3 regions of the Halomonas qinghailakensis genome follow, and region 2 is predicted to be linked to each of the others. Evidence: predicted binding sites of a transcription regulator. Region 2 holds the regulator's gene; each other region holds the start of a gene.
The links. The regulator FNR, encoded in region 2, switches genes on or off when oxygen is low (the NO sensors DNR and NnrR bind a similar motif). The targets are predictions, from matches to a motif close to TTGATNTANATCAA.
Positions count from the first base shown of each region.

Region 1: ppk2 (polyphosphate kinase 2) is a predicted target of FNR. The motif match lies at 1,745-1,758, and genes of this name have one in related genera.
Region 3: paaF (2,3-dehydroadipyl-CoA hydratase PaaF) is a predicted target of FNR. The motif match lies at 1,979-1,992, and genes of this name have one in related genera.

Region 1 is NZ_CP096973.1:1,686,768-1,690,047, reverse strand. Features, by position in the region: gene M0220_RS07970 (histidine phosphatase family protein) at 1-465, opposite strand, end outside; gene ppk2 (polyphosphate kinase 2) at 584-1,666, opposite strand; gene M0220_RS07960 (YicC/YloC family endoribonuclease) at 1,945-2,823, opposite strand; gene rph (ribonuclease PH) at 2,967-3,280, shown strand, end outside.
Region 2 is NZ_CP096973.1:2,381,396-2,384,675, reverse strand. Features, by position in the region: gene hemN (oxygen-independent coproporphyrinogen III oxidase) at 1-886, shown strand, start outside; gene fnr (fumarate/nitrate reduction transcriptional regulator Fnr) at 945-1,697, shown strand; gene ttcA (tRNA 2-thiocytidine(32) synthetase TtcA) at 1,694-2,662, opposite strand; gene M0220_RS11060 (3'-5' exonuclease family protein) at 2,729-3,280, opposite strand, start outside.
Region 3 is NZ_CP096973.1:2,060,697-2,063,976, reverse strand. Features, by position in the region: gene paaN (phenylacetic acid degradation protein PaaN) at 7-1,683, opposite strand; gene paaF (2,3-dehydroadipyl-CoA hydratase PaaF) at 2,052-2,825, shown strand; gene paaG (2-(1,2-epoxy-1,2-dihydrophenyl)acetyl-CoA isomerase PaaG) at 2,842-3,280, shown strand, end outside.

The sequences.
Region 1 (3,280 bases), 690 kb from region 2:
GACCTGATGAGTCACCAGCAACAAATTGCCTGGACCCTGCCAAGCAGCAGTGTGCTCACTGGCCGCCTGCGTGCGATCATCCCGCTCACTGCGCTGGCGAAAAAACGAATCAAGCCAGGGGGTTAATTCCACGCGGCCCAACGCCATTAGCTCAGCGGTTTCCAGTGCCCGACACCAACGAGACGAATACACCAAGGCAATAGGCACATCCCGGTCACGAAATGAACGACCAATTGCCTCAGCCTGAGCGCGCCCCTGGGCTGAAAGGTTACGCTGGGTGTCGCACTGAGAAAGCTCAAACCCAGCCGGGTCACCAATGCCAGGGGCCAGTGCGTGACGCATCAAAATCACCAGCCCTCCCTCTTGCAGCGCCTGCCAGGTGGTTTCGTTTGCGTAAGCATTGCTAGGCGGTATGCCGAGAATGCCGACGAGAAGCGTGCAAAAGAGAGCTCGTAAAATAGGCATAGTGAGGCATCCTCAGTCGATGGTGACCAGCAGGCAGCGACGCCTTACGTTTCAGTCTCAATTAATACGGCCAACGTTTAACCGTTATTGTTAGCGGCAGAGCTAGGTGGCTTAATCGCTAACCATTAGCAAACTCTGCACGGCCTACCACCAACGGATCAGTAGCCCCAATATTATTAATATCTTTACCTTCGTAGTTGAAAGCGTTCAACACATAGCGCATAGCATTTAGGCGTGCTCGCTTTTTACAGTTCGACTTAATCACCACCCAAGGACATTCTGAGTGATCAGTATGGAAAAACATGGTTTCTTTGGCCTCAGTATACTCATCCCACTTTTCCAACGATGCCAAGTCAATCGGGCTAAGCTTCCAACGCTTAAGCGGATGCAGCTCACGTTCTTTAAAGCGCCGCTGCTGTTCTTCGCGACTAACCGAAAACCAGAACTTAATTAAGTGGAGGCCACTGCCTACTAAATTGCGTTCTAGTTCAGGTGCTTGACGTAAAAAGTCTTGATACTGCTTCTCAGTACAAAACCCCATCACTCGCTCTACGCCTGCTCGGTTGTACCAGGAACGATCAAACAGTACCAGTTCGCCGTGAGTTGGCAAATGTGTGATATAACGCTGAAAATACCATTGGCCTTGCTCAGTTTCAGTGGGTTTTTCAAGCGCGACCACTCGTGATCCTCGGGGGTTTAAATGCTCCATAAAACGCTTAATGGTGCCCCCTTTACCTGCTGCATCCCTCCCTTCAAACACAATCACGACACGCTGACCAGTTTTCTTAATCCACGACTGCAGCTTCAATAACTCTACTTGCAGGTAGTACTTTTGTTTTTCATAAGATTTGCGAGATAGACGATTTTTGTACGGATAAGCTGCTGTTCTCCAATTTTCGACCAACGCTTCGTCTTTAGACACTGCGCGGCCTTTATCAAACTGCTTCCAATGCGTCAGCGCTTTTTTCAGTTCGGCTACATCATCAAGTGACGCCCCATCAATAATGTCTGCCACGGCTTTTAGCGTTTCTTCATGAGACTCAGGCAGCGGGCCTTTGAGACCCAAAATATCGGCAATAGCAGCAGCTTGGGCTTCCTGTGCGCCATGGGTCTTTTTCATCACGCTAAATTCATCCACCCATGGTACTGGTGCCTTCGCCTGGGGTGACGTGTCGCTATTGGTTGTGTTTGTTTTTACCATGACAGCCTCTTCCTCTTTTGCAACACGGTATTAATCGCCTTTTAAAGAGCATCGTACCGTAATACTCATTAAACAAATCTGATACGCATCAATCACTGTTCTAATAGAACTAGAACGGAGATATCGTTTACGTTTAAACCAAAAGACTCATCGGTCTTACTGCTAACCATCGTTAGCGCTGCCACTCTGGAGAACTCACTCTACTCTTAGCCACTGGGCATGCTTTTACATTAGAGCCCTCTTACTAAATAATGACGCCAGCCGAGCAGCTTTAAAGGTTATTCAATATTCTGAATCTGCTCTCGCATCTGCTCAATCAATACTTTTAGCTCCACCGCGCAGCGGGTGGTTTCGGCGACTACCGATTTTGACGATAGCGTGTTGGCTTCGCGGTTGAGTTCCTGCATTAGGAAATCCAGACGGCGGCCTTTGGGGCCTTTTTGGGCTAACTGGCGGCTGACTTCTTGTACGTGCGCCGTTAGGCGATCCAACTCTTCATCTACATCGGCTTTTTGTGCCACCAGTACCAATTCGGCTTCCAGGCGTTGCGGGTCGAGTTCGGTTTTGGCGACGTCTAAGCGTTCCAATAGTTGGGCGCGCTGGCGCTCTAAAATTTGCGGCAGCAGGCTGCGCACGGTGGCTACCTGCTCGCTTACAGCCGTTAGGCGGGTGGTGATCATCTCAGCGAGTTTTTCGCCCTCCCGGGCGCGGGCGTCGATCAACTCGTCTAGCGCTTGGTCAAACAGCGTTTTGGCAGCGGCTTTAATGGCGTCTTGATCAAGGTGCTGGGTTTCCATAACGCCGGGCTGGTTGAGTATCGCCAGCGTGGTGGGCGGCACGGCACTGGGCACCTGTTGCTGAATAGCGGCCAGGGCATCGGCAATCTCTTTCAACCGTTGCACATTTACCGCAGGAGCTTGGTTGGTTTCCGCGGCTTCAAAACGCAGGCTACATTCGACTTTGCCTCGCGCTAGGCGTGTGCGTAGGGCATCGCGCAGCACCGGCTCTAGCTCGCGCAGGGCGTCGGGTAGGCGAAAGTGCGGCTCCAGATAGCGCTGGTTCACCGAGCGGATTTCCACCTGCAGGGTGCCAAACGGGGCGGCCTGCTCGGTGCGGGCAAAGGCGGTCATGCTGTGTACGTGGCGTGGGTTAGCCATTAAAAATTCCTGTTCATCGCGCATTTAGGTCAGTCTACCCGATCTTGTGCTGGTAGATACGTCTGCCTTGAATAGGCCCATCAACGGCGTCGCTGACGTGTACAATGGTGGGCTTTTCCACTGATAAATTGATGTGAGGTGTTATGCGTCCTGATGTTGTTCGCCCTAGCGGTCGTGAAGCCGACCAGCTCCGTGAAATTCGCATAACCCGCGATTACACCCGCCATGCAGAAGGGTCGGTACTGGTGGAGTTTGGTGATACCAAAGTGCTGTGTAATGCGAGTGTGGAAGCGGGCGTACCGCGCTGGCTGCGTGGCAAAAATCAGGGTTGGATCACCGCTGAGTACGGCATGCTACCCCGTGCCACTCACACCCGCAGTGGCCGTGAAGCGACGCGTGGTAAACAGGGTGGCCGTACGCTGGAAATTCAGCGCTTGATTGGCCGTAGCCTGCGCGC
Region 2 (3,280 bases):
TGGCTTTAACCGCTTAAGCCTGGGCGTACAGGATTTAAACCCGCAGGTACAAAAAGCGATTAACCGTGTGCAGCCCCGGGTGCTTACTGAAACACTCATGGAAGAAGCGCACCGCCTTGGCTTTCGCTCGCTCAATCTTGATTTAATCTATGGGCTGCCCTTTCAAACGGAAAAAAGCTTTGCTGAAACACTGGGCCAGATTATCGAATTAAATCCTGCCCGCCTGTCAGTATTTAACTATGCCCATATGCCCACCCGTTTTGCCCCTCAGCGACGTATCAATGAAGCAGACCTCCCCAACGCTGACGAGAAGCTGGCAATATTGCATACCACCATTGAGATGCTAACTAACGCAGGCTATGTGCATATCGGGATGGATCACTTTGCGCGCCCAGATGATAGTCTTGCAATTGCTCAGCGCAACGGAACCTTGCAGCGCAATTTTCAGGGTTACTCTAGCCATGCACAGTGCGATTTAGTTGGATTAGGCGTCTCCGCCATTTCACGGATTGACGATGTTTACGCACAAAATCCGACTCAGCTTGATCAATACGAAACATCTTTAGATCAAGGTAGGCTGGCAACCGTCAAAGGATTAAGGTTAAATAAGGACGACCTAATACGCAGAGACGTCATTGAGCGGCTAATGTGCGATATGTGCATTGATTTAGCAGCCATAGGAAAGCGTTGGAACATTGATGCTAGCGACTATTTTTCCACTGCTCTTGAACAGCTGCGTAACGCTGAACAAGATGGATTAGTCACTTTTCATCAGCAAATGATTAGCGCCACCCCTATTGGTCGGCTGTTGATTCGCCATCTAGCAATGGCCTTTGATGCTCGCCTCGCGGATCAGTCGACCCAACGCTACTCAAAGATTGTGTAAGCTTCTTGAGACGTCTTGCCCCAGGGCCTATCATGGCTAACGAGAAAGGGAGAATGATATGCCACACCCCGTCAGCCAACGACGCTCACTGTTGCAAGAAGCACGCTGCCAAACTTGTAGCTTAAGCTCACTGTGTCTACCGCTCGCATTAGAACTTGAAGACATGAGCCAGTTTGATGCGATCATCCGTCGCCGTGCACCACTCAAAAAAGGCGAGCCACTGTTTCGTCAGGGCGACCGTTTTACCAGTGTGTATGCCGTTCGCTCAGGCAGTCTAAAACAGGTGACCAGCGAAGGTAATGGCAACGATCAACTGACAAATTTCTACCTGCCCAGTGAACTGGTCGGATTGGACGGCATCGATGAAGAGCACTACCCCGGTAGCGTGATTGCCCTGGAAACTACCACAGTGTGCGAAATTCCGTTTGATCGTTTGGATCTACTTTCTGAAGAACTTCCGGAACTGCGTGGACAGCTATATCGCAGTATGAGTAAAGAGCTGCGAGACGATCGGCGCATGATGCGCTTGTTATCACGCAAAACTGCCGATCAGCGCTTGGCCAGCTTTTTAGTCACGCTTTCAGACCGTTTTCGCCGGCGCGGGTACTCGCCTTACAGCTTCAGGCTTTCTATGTCCCGCGCAGACATTGGTAATTACTTAGGCTTAGCGGTAGAAACGGTCAGCCGAATTCTTAGTCGCTTTCAACAGCAAGAAGTGGTCGCGGTTTCGGGGCGCGAGGTTAATATTTTAGATATGCAGCGTCTTATTACACTGGCTGAAGAAGAAGAGCAGCCGACTGCTCTACGCTAAGACTCAACGCTAAGCGTTTGAATACGGCGCTCCATCAGCGCCGCCTGCTTGGCTTCTAGCCCTGTAAAGTCAAACAGCTGGCGATCTGCTAGCTGTGAAGGCGCCACATTGGTCACCGCTTTGAACATGCTTTCTAGACGCCCTGGGTGCTTTTTATCCCATTCGGCCAACATATCTTTTACAATTTGTCGCTGAAGATTGGGCTGAGAGCCACACAAGTTACAAGGAATAATGGGGAATTCCATTAGCCTGGAAAATTCCACAATATCAGCCTCTTTGCAGTAGGCAAGGGGTCGAATGACAATATTTTTGCCATCATCTGACAAAAGCTTAGGTGGCATTGCTTTTAAAGTGCCTCCAAAGAACATATTTAGAAACAGTGTTTCCAAAATGTCTTCACGATGATGCCCTAACGCAATTTTTGTCGCACCAATCTCTTCAGCAAAACCATAAAGTGAACCACGCCTTAATCGAGAACAAAGCGCACAGGTCGTTTTGCCCTCTGGGGTTTTCTCTTTCACCACTGAATACGTATCACGCTCTAGAATGTGGTACTCAACACCCAATTTATCCAAATACTGGGGCAGCACATGCTCTGGAAAACCTGGCTGCTTTTGATCCATATTGACAGCGACCAAAGAGAAGTTAACCGGTGCATTTCGCTGTAGGTTGAGCAGTATTTCCAGCATCGTATAGCTATCTTTGCCACCAGACAGGCACACCATCACCTTGTCACCTTCACCAATCATCTGATAGTCAATAATGGCATTGCCGACTTCTCGCCGTAAGCGCTTTTGCAGCTTATTGAATTCACGCTTCTGCTTAGCATCGTGATGGTCGGACTGCGCCTGAAGGTGATCAACAGAACACTTGTCTGCAGAAGTATTTTCAGACGCTGCGGGATCAAAATAATCAGGTGATAGCATAATGTGGGCACTGCCGATGGTAGAAGAAGCAGCGGGCATTCTAACAATACTCGTTCCCTGCACCCAACATAAACGGGCTAATTCAACGTTAATAGGAATAATACGCTAAACGTGCCGAGCTGCCTCACGTTGCAAACGTAGATACAAAAGAGCACTCGCCGTTGCATCCCCCAATACGCCGATCCATTGGAAAACTGGCATTTGCCAGCAAGCTAATGCTTCTGCAATCTGACTACGCATCTCACTCTGAGGATGTAGCCGGCGTAACTGGCGATAGTGCAGCTTTCCAACATCGACCTGGGCGTTAGGCAAACCAAATCCTATCCCTAATTTGAACAGATGGTTCAGGTGTTCCAACGAGCGCTCTAACTGCCAACCAATTAGCGGCCGATTACCAATAAATTCAGCCAACGCCCCAAGATGCTCGGCGTTAGGCATGAGCACTTTGTCAGTCGCATACAGCTGCTGGTGTCGCCGCAGCGTAGCGCTGTTGCTTCGCTCATCTGCCAAGGTTGCCACCCAAGCTTGGCTGGTATGCACTCTACCCGGGCTAAAGATAACCGCAGCTACACTAACCACGGGCGATTGGCCTGGGCTAACCTGACAAGCAAGCGCTACCATCTCCTCCCCCATGTAGGGCTGAAAAAGCCAAGCGTA
Region 3 (3,280 bases), 320 kb from region 2:
TCTCCGTTAGTTTGATTGGCCGTGGCGACGGCTTTGCACCACCACAAAGCGGCTGGCAACAAAAGCTTGGTTACATAAAGAGGCATTCGCCGCTGGATTACCGCCAGTGGCGTGAAAGTCACTGAAAGCAGCCGACTGGTTGACGAATATGCCCCCGTCCAGGTTCAGAGAAAGCGGAGCGGCCACATCCATCGCCAGCTCTTCAAGCTGGTCGGCCACGGCCTCATCGGTGGTGTAGGCTCCGAGGGTGATTGCGCCCTTTTCGCGAATCACCTCACGCGCCAGTTCAATGCTATGCGCGGTGCTGTCGGTCGCGACGATAAAGCTTATCGGGCCAAAGCGCTCCTCACTATAGGCAGCCTTTTGCGCTGCATCCACCTTGAGGATAAGCGGCGTGTGAATGCGGGCGTCAGAGTATTGAGCGTGTTTTCGTGACTCGCTATCCAGGACTATTTCGCCCAAACCACGGCACTCATCAATCCGTGCTTGCGTGTCTACTGACTGCAGGGCACCTAACACCGTGCAGGCGCGGTCATTGTCACTCAGAAACGCCTGAACAGCTTTCGCAAGCGCTGCCGCCACGTCGTCAAAACTGACATGGCCATCCGCTGTGGCAATACCGCTCTTGGGCACATAAATCGCTTGAGGGGTCGTACACATCTGACCAGAATAAAGACTCAGCGAGAAAGCCAGGTTCGCCGTGACCGCTTTAAGGTTATCTAGGCTATCAATAATCACCGTATTGATACCGGCTTTCTCGGCAAATACCTGGGCCTGAGTGGCATTCTCTATTAGCCAGTCACCGAAGGCATTGGAACCGGTGAAATCGATCAGTTTGACCGCAGGTTCTAGCGCCAGCGTTTTGGTCAGCGGGGCATCTGCCGTATCGGGTACCAAACTCACCAGGCAGGGGTCAAAGCCTGCTTCTTCCAACACTTCCTGTGCAACGCGGGTGGTTATCGCTACTGGCAGAATAGCGCCGGGGTGCGGTTTAAGCATCACCGGGTTGCCGGTTGCCAAACTGGCGAACAGCCCAGGATAAGTGTTCCAAGTGGGGAAAGTTGAACAGGCCACCACCAACGAGATACCCCGCGGCACAATGTGGAAACGCTTACCCATGACAATGGGATCATGCTTGCCTTGGGGCTTAACCCACTGTGCGGTAGCAGGAATCTGCGCCATCGCTTGCCAGGCATAGGCCACGGCTTCAAGGCCGCGATCCTGAGCATGCGGCCCACCTGCCTGAAACGCCATCAACGGCCCCTGACCACTAGTATGCATCACCGCCTGGGCGATCTCCGGGCTCATGGCATTAAGGCGCGACAGAATTTCCAGACAGACACCCACACGTGCTTGCGCCCCAGCCTCCCGCCAATCACGCATTGCCACTTGCATGGCCGCTATCAGTTCGTCGGGGTTTGGCTGCTCATAATTAATGCCAAGCTCAAAGCCATAAGGTGATATTTCACCACCCACTTGCTTTGTACTGCCCACACTATTAAGTGTAAATGGCTGATTAAGCAGTGCCTCGAAGTTAGCAGGGGCCGCTTTAACAGCATCTTCGGAGTATTTGCGCATGCTTTCTGGATAAGGCGTCCAGAAAGTACGGGTGGCAATTGCTTCGACGGCCTGCTCTAGGGTCTGGCGATGAGAATCGAACATCTGCTGCGCTGATTGCGTCATGGGGCGCTCCTGCACTCACTTATTTTTTTGATACGTTATAGACAAGAAGACTATCTTTCCCGTAACAAAACATCAAACGCTTTCCCTGGCACCGCTTGTTTAACAATTAGCCCACCACGATCAATAAACTCGATATACACGGGCTAAAGATCACTTTTCGAGCCAATTTTCCACCTTTCATACCATGGTCTAATAACTAACATTCCCCCGCTATAAATACATACAAACCGTTGTTAACAAGGCATAAATCATCAAAAATGCTGATAAGCGACACACTAATAACAATCAAACAATATTGATGTGTATCAAAATAAATCTATACTCGGCAGATATTCATCCTGTGCGCCACAGGCCGAACTGAGGTAACAATGCCCACTACTCTAAAAATAACTCCGCCCCTGGAAGGCGTTTTATGCATTACGCTGAATCGCCCTGAAGCACTGAATGCGCTGAATACCCAGCTGCTTGGCGAACTCGCCGACACCCTGAACAGCGCCGATTGTGATGACAACGTTCGCGCCGTGGTGATCACCGGCAGTGCGAAAGCATTCGCCGCCGGTGCGGATATTAATGAAATGGCTGAGCGCGACCTAGTCGGCATGTTGGAAGATCCTCGCCAGCACCACTGGGCCACCATTACGCGTTTTCGCAAACCAATCATTGCTGCCGTTAACGGCTACGCCTTGGGCGGTGGCTGCGAGCTAGCCATGCATGCCGACATCATTATTGCCGGTGAAAGTGCCCTGTTCGGCCAGCCTGAAATCAATCTGGGCATCATGCCCGGTGCTGGTGGTACCCAGCGTCTGCTTAGAGCGGTGGGTAAATCACTGGCTACCCAAATGGTGCTAACTGGCGAGCCAATTTCTGCTCGCCGCGCCCTTGAAGCAGGCCTAATTAGCGAGATTACCCAGCCCGAATTAACCCTTGAGCGCGCCATGACCATTGCAACGCGTATTGCCGCCAAGGCACCGCTGGCCGTGCGCTTAGCAAGGGAGTCGTTACACAAGGCGATGGATACCGACCTAGCCACTGGCCTGCGCTTTGAACGCCATGCGTTCACCTTATTGGCGGGCACCGCCGACCGCGAAGAGGGCATTCGCGCCTTCCAAGAAAAACGACCTGCCACTTTTCAAGGGCACTGACACAAGGATATTACCCATGAGCCAAGCGCCCCTGCTTTACACCGTGGAAGATGGCGTCGCCTGTATCACGTTGAACCGCCCCGACAGCCTGAACAGCTTCAATACCGAGATGCATGCCGAAATGCGCAAGGCGCTAAAAGCCGTGCGCCAAGACTCAAGCGTTCGCGCTTTGTTATTGACCGGTAACGGCCGCGGCTTCTGCGCAGGTCAGGACCTTTCCGACCGTAGCGTCGCGCCCGGCGAGCAAGCCCCCGACCTCGGCGAGTCGCTTGAAAAACGCTACAACCCTATGTTGCGCGCCCTTAAAGATATGCCGTTCCCGACCATTTGTGCGGTGAATGGTGTGGCCGCAGGTGCGGGTGCCAACATCGCCCTGGCCTGCGACATCGTATTGGCTGCTCGTTCGGCAAGTTTTATCCAGGCTTTCTGCAAGATTGGGTTAATTCCCGACTCCG